2 regions of the Klebsiella sp. NPDC088457 genome follow, and region 2 is predicted to be linked to the other one. Evidence: riboswitches for the same ligand, from Rfam matches in the RefSeq annotation. Region 2 holds a riboswitch; the other holds the start of a gene.

Region 1 (3,204 bases), on a different contig from region 2:
TTGGGGCAGGTTTCGGCGGTGGTGCTGCCGCGTGAATGGCAGTCGATGGCAAACTTCGCCAGCATGCCGGTAGGCACCGGCCCTTATGCGGTGGTGCGCAACAATCAAAATCAGCTGAAGATCCACGCCTTCGACGACTATTTCGGCTACCGGGCGTTAATCGATGAGGTTAACGTCTGGGTGCTCCCGGAGATTAGCGACGAACCCAACGGCGGCTTAACCCTGCAGGGGACAACGCACAGTGAGAAAGCGATAGAGAGCCGTCTTGAGGAAGGGTGCTATTACCTGCTGTTTGATGCGCGCAGCCCGCTTGGCGGCAACGCCGCGGTGCGCCAGTGGCTGAGCTATCTGTTCCAGCCTGCGAACCTGCTTTACCACGCGGGCGAACACTACCAGGGCAACTGGTTTCCGGCCTATGGCCTGCTGCCCCGCTGGCACCACGCCCGCAGCCACGTCTGTGAAAAACCGCCGGGTCTGGAATCCGTCACCCTGACCTATTACCAGGACCACGTCGAGCACCGCGTCATGGGCGGGATCATGGCGACGCTGCTGGCGGAGCACGAGGTGAAGCTGGTGATTCAGGAGCTGGAGTATGAAGAGTGGCACCGCGGCGATGTCGTCAGCGACGTCTGGTTGAACAGCGCCAACTTTACCCTGCCGATTGATTTTTCTCTTTTCGCCTGGCTGTATGAAGTCCCGCTGATCCGGCATTGTATCCCCATCGACTGGGAGAAGGACGCCAGCCGCTGGCATGCGGGCGAGTTAAACCCGGCCACCTGGAGCCAGCAGCTGCTGGCCAGTCAAACCATCGTCCCGCTGATCCACCACTGGCTGATGATCCAGGGGCAGCGCAGTATGCGCGGCGTGAGAATGAATACCCTCGGCTGGTTTGATTTCAAATCCGCATGGTTTGCGCCGCCGGAGCCGTAGCGTTTTTCTCCGCAGGCGCCATTGTTGCTGCCAGCGGCGGGCGCGTGAGGGTTTTGCGCGCGGCCCCGGCGCAACATAACCATCAAATAGTCCTGATGAGCCGGGCGTTTAAGCGCTTTCCGTCCACTCACAAAATCATTACACTAACGCCGTTCTCAACGGGGTGCTGATAAACGTGCGCAGACTCATCTGATGAAGCGTACAGGCTGAGAAAATACCCGTCGAACCTGATCCGGATAACGCCGGCGAAGGGATTTGAGGCCCACTCAAAATCCTTTGCCCCCCCTTTTTTATGAGGTGCAAAGTGTTGAAAAAATTACTTCCGCTGCTGGCGCTGGTCGCCGCCCCCGTTTTTGCCAAACCGGTGCTTACCGTCTACACCTATGACTCTTTCTCAGCCGAATGGGGCCCGGGTCCGGTGGTCAAAAAAGCCTTTGAAGCCGACTGCGGCTGCGAACTGAAGTTCGTGGCGCTGGAAGACGGCGTGTCGTTGCTTAACCGTCTGCGGATGGAAGGCAAAAATAGCAAAGCCGATGTGGTGCTCGGGCTGGATAACAATCTGCTGGAAGCGGCGGCGCAGAGCAAATTGTTCGCCAAAAGTCATATCCCGACCACCGCGGTCACGGTGCCGGGCGGCTGGAATAACGATACCTTTGTGCCGTACGACTACGGCTACTTCGCCTTCGTCTACGATAAAAACAAGCTAAAAAATCCGCCGAAAAGCCTGAAAGAGCTGGTCGAAAGCGAACAAAAATGGCGCGTGATCTACGAAGATCCGCGCACCAGTACGCCGGGGCTGGGGCTGCTGCTGTGGATGCAGAAAGTATATGGCGATAAGGCGCCGGAGGCCTGGCAGAAACTGGCGGCGAAAACCGTCACCGTCACGAAAGGCTGGAGTGAGGCCTACGGTCTGTTCCTGAAAGGGGAAAGCGATCTGGTCCTCAGCTATACCACCTCGCCGGCCTACCATCTGATTGAAGAGAAGAAAGACCACTACGCGGCCGCCGATTTTGCCGAAGGCCACTATCTGCAGGTTGAAGTCGCGGCGCGCACCGCCGCCAGCAAACAGCCTGAGCTGGCGGAAAAATTCCTCCGGTTTATGGTTTCCCCAGGTTTCCAGAACGCGATCCCGACCGGCAACTGGATGTATCCGGTGACCCAGGTTGCGCTGCCGGCGGGTTTTGACACGCTGGTGAAACCGCAAACCACCCTCGAGTTTACCCCGCAGCAGGTCGCCGCAGAACGTCAGACCTGGATCAGCGCATGGCAACGCGCCGTCAGCCGCTAAGCATCGGCTGGCTGGTACCGGGCCTGACGGCCGCCACGGTGCTGGTCGCCGTCGCGCTGGCCGCGTTTCTGGCGCTCTGGAGCAGCGCGCCGGAGGCGGCATGGCATTCGGTGTTCCGCGATAGCTATCTGTGGCACGTGGTGCGTTTCTCCTTCTGGCAGGCGTTTCTCTCGGCGCTTCTCTCCGTCGTACCGGCTATCTTTCTCGCCCGCGCGCTGTACCGCCGCCGCTTTCCGGGACGCACCCTGCTGCTGCGCCTGTGCGCGATGACGCTGATCCTCCCGGTGCTGGTGGCCGTGTTTGGTATTCTTAGCGTCTATGGCCATCAGGGCTGGCTGGCGACGCTGTTTCACGCCGTCGGCTGGCAGTGGGATTTCTCCCCCTATGGCCTACAGGGCATTTTGCTGGCCCACGTTTTCTTCAACATGCCGATGGCAACCCGCCTGCTGCTGCAGGCGCTGGAGAATATTCCCGGTGAACAGCGGCAGATAGCCGCCCAGCTGGGCATGCGCGGCTATCACTTTTTTCGCCTGGTGGAATGGCCGTGGCTACGACGGCAGATTCCCCCCGTGGCGGCGCTGATTTTTATGCTCTGTTTCGCCAGCTTTGCCACCGTGCTGTCGCTCGGCGGCGGCCCGCGGGCTACCACTATTGAACTGGCGATCTATCAGGCGCTGAATTTTGATTATGACCCGGCCCGCGCGGCGATGCTAGCGCTGATCCAGATGATCTGCTGCCTCGGGCTGGTCCTGCTCGCCCAACGGCTGAGCAAAGCGGTTGCCATCGGGGTGACGCAGGTTCACGGCTGGCGCGATCCTGATGACCGCCTGCACAGCCGTCTTGCCGACGTGGCGCTGATCGTTATCGCCCTGCTGTTGCTACTGCCGCCGCTGCTGGCGGTGGTGGTTGACGGTCTGAATAACAATCTGTTCAACGTGCTGGCCCAGCCCGCGCTGTGGCAGGCGTTCTGGACCTCTCTGCGCATC
Region 2 (3,204 bases):
GCGCGCCCCTGCTCCAGCATCTCTTTTTCACTCTGCGCATGCGGGGCATCGAGCAGCGCCGCCGCTTCCGGCAGATTCGGCGTGATCAGCGATACCCGCGGCAGCAGGCGCGTGCGTAACGTCGCCACCGCCGACGCTGACAGCAGCGGGTCGCCGCTTTTCGCCAGCATCACCGTATCCAGCACCACGTTGTCAATCTGATAGCGTGCCAGGCGCTCCGCCACGGCTTCAACAATATCCGTTTCCGCCAGCATGCCGATTTTGGTGGTATCGATGCGTACATCGCTGAACACCGAATCCAGCTGAGCGGCGACAAAATCGGGTTCGATGCGATACACCGACTGTACGCCGCGGGTGTTCTGCGCCACCAGGGCGGTGATCACCGAGCAGCCATAGGCGCCGAGCGCCGAGAAGGTTTTCAGATCGGCCTGGATCCCCGCGCCGCCGCTGGGATCGGTGCCGGCAATAGTTAAGGCATTGATGCGTTTCATGGTTTTATCTCCCCGTACAGGGCATCCAGCAGTGCCGGGGTAAAGCTCCCCGGGCCGCCCTGCCGCGCTGCCTGACCGCCCGCCTGTTTCATCAGGCCACAGGCGGCCGCGACGTTTTCCAGACGGTCCCCCGGCAGCGCGGCGCTGGCCGCCACGACCGCCGAGAGCGCGCAGCCGGTACCCACCACCCGGGTCATCAGGGGGTCGCCGCCGGTCACCATCCGCGTACGCTGCCCGTCGGTGACGTAATCCACCTCGCCGGTCACCGCGACAACGCTATTGAGCTGACGCGCCAGCGCCTGGGCGGCAGGAAGTGCCGCCGCTGCGGTATCGGTGGTATCGACGCCGCGTCCGCCGGCGCTCATACCGGCCAGCGCCATGATCTCGGAGGCGTTGCCGCGAATGGCGGCCGGGTGCAGTCTCAGCAGCTCATGGCAAAACTCAGTGCGCAGCGTTAATGCGCCGACCGCCACCGGATCCAGCGCCCACGGCTTACCCGCCCGCTGGGCGCTGTGTACCGCCGCCCGCATGGCGGTCGCCCGTTCGACAGTTAAGGTACCGACATTAATCAATAGCGCATCGGCGATGGCGGCAAACTGGCTCGCCTCTTGCGGATCGATAACCATCGCCGGCGAGGCGCCGATCGCCAGCAGCACGTTGGCGGTAAAGGTCTGCACCACATCATTGGTCATGCAGTGAACAAGGGGGGCGTGGCGGCGAAAGAGATGTTGCAGGTGCGCAATATGCGCGGGATTGAGTGGCTCAGCTTGCATCGTTTGCTCCAGCCAGGCGATGAAGAAGCAACGACCCGCTGGTCTCTGACTTCCCTACGCTGGCATTATCCAGATCAGGTATTACGGGTTTTTCTCAGCCTTCACCAGGAAGGGCACCCCGAGTCATCAAGAAGATATAAACATTCTCTGCTGGCAGGTTACGGGAAGCCGCATGCCAGCGCAAGCCATCTTGTGTCATCTCCCGCGCGACGTCTCCTGGCGCCTGGCCGGTTATCCATTTATCCGTTTGCTTTCATGCCCGAACGGGCACAAACTTAATCGCAGGGACCGGCGTTCGCGGTCACACCTATCTCGAGGTACGGCTATGCCCGTTTATCACCATGCCCTGGTGCTGATTAACAACAGCCTTGACGGCATACCGCTGTTGCGGCATGCGGCTAACATGGCGGAAGAGAACGCCATGCGCATCACCCTCGCCCATATCAGCACCGACTACCGGGCGTTGAACTATGTCTCCGATAGCCTGCTGGATGATAATGTCTCCCAGGAGGTGATTCAGGCAAAAGCGCTGCTCAACGCGCTGGCGGCCAGCGTCCCCCTGCCGGTGCAAACCCTGGCGCTGGTTACCGCCCGCCGTTTTGAGGATGTCGACGCCTGCGTACGCCAGCGGGGAATTGATTTGCTTATCGCCGGGCACCGCAACCGGCTGCTGGGGGTCATGGCTTCCCATTCGCTGGAGTATATTAATCACCTGACGGTCGATGTGCTGATCAAGCATCTCCCCTGAGCCGCGGATCGGCTTCGCGTAGCGAACTGAGCAGCAGCGCAAAACAGTTCTCAATCAGCGGCGGCAGCGCCTGCGGCCCGCGCATTAACGCCACGGTACGCGCCAACGCGGGCTGCTGCAGCTGGGCGATGGTCAGGCCAGGATCCTGCAGGTGGGTGGTATACAGCTCGGGCAGAATGGCGATCGCCAGCCGCGAGCGCACCAGGCCATACAGGGTTTCAATATAATCAACCTGATAACGCGTATTCAGCGTCAGGCGGTGGCTCTCCGCCAGCGCGCCCACCAGACGCTGAATATTGCCCTTCGAGAACACAGCAATATCGCGCCCGGCCAGCAGCTTCCACGGCAGGTGCGGCTGGTCGGCCAGCGGATCCTCGCAATGCAGCACTGCGACAAACGGATCTTCCCGCAGCGGATAGACCTGCAGCGCGTCAGGAAGCGAACTGTCGAGGGCGCCGATAGCAAAATCAATCTGTCCGCTTTGTAGCTCGCGCACCAGCGCATCGTTGGTCTGGTCGTGAAACTCGACCCGCAGGCGGGGAAAAGTCTGCGCCAGGGTCTGCGGCAGCAGGGGAAACAGCAGCGAGCTGACCGACGGCACCAGGCCAATCCGTACCGTGCCATCGCCGCCGGCGGCGACAATCTGCTGCATGTCATCAAACGCCAGCTGGGACACGCTCAGCACGCGACGAGCGTGCGGCAAAATCGCCGCCCCCAGATCGGTCAGCGTCACCGAAGAGGCCGTGCGGTTGACCAGCTTGCCGCCCAGCACCGTTTCAATTTGCCGCAGCGCGCTGCTCAGCGCCGGCTGGCTGATGGCCAGCCGGTTGGCGGTATCGGTGAAATGACGCAGCTGCGCCAGGGTGACAAAATACTGTAGCTGTTTCAGAGAAAGCGCGGGCAGGCGCTGCCACGGTTCGGTCATGGTGTTCTTCGCTAAGGGTAATCAGCCAGAATAACCCGAGCTTATCGGGTGATAAATTTATTCATCTGGGCAAACGTTTGCTGTCCACCTAGAGTATCGCCATTATCCTTGTGCCGGAGTTGTTATGTCCAGCAGTGCTGAAAACCGCCGCCGCGCCGTCCAGGCGGCCCGGGGCGAAGTCCCTTTTGACCTCTTACTGACCGGGGCGCAGATCGTCGACATGGTCACCGGCGAACTCCGCGCCGCCGATGTCGGCATCGTCGGCGA

Evidence for each region. A riboswitch is a leader RNA that binds a small molecule or an ion and turns the genes downstream of it on or off. The one in region 2 is predicted to bind thiamine pyrophosphate.
Region 1: linked by a shared signal. The riboswitch ahead of thiB (thiamine ABC transporter substrate binding subunit) and the one ahead of thiM (hydroxyethylthiazole kinase) in region 2 are both predicted to bind thiamine pyrophosphate.

Annotation. Positions count from the first base shown of each region.
Region 1 is NZ_JBJDNH010000004.1:36,372-39,575, reverse strand. Features, by position in the region: gene sgrR (HTH-type transcriptional regulator SgrR) at 1-930, shown strand, start outside; TPP riboswitch at 1,080-1,202, shown strand; gene thiB (thiamine ABC transporter substrate binding subunit) at 1,235-2,218, shown strand; gene thiP (thiamine/thiamine pyrophosphate ABC transporter permease ThiP) at 2,194-3,204, shown strand, end outside.
Region 2 is NZ_JBJDNH010000015.1:106,396-109,599, reverse strand. Features, by position in the region: gene thiD (bifunctional hydroxymethylpyrimidine kinase/phosphomethylpyrimidine kinase) at 1-491, opposite strand, end outside; gene thiM (hydroxyethylthiazole kinase) at 488-1,264, opposite strand; TPP riboswitch at 1,299-1,395, opposite strand; gene ACI2JR_RS11985 (universal stress protein) at 1,590-2,012, shown strand; gene ACI2JR_RS11980 (LysR family transcriptional regulator) at 1,996-2,937, opposite strand; gene ACI2JR_RS11975 (adenine deaminase) at 3,062-3,204, shown strand, end outside.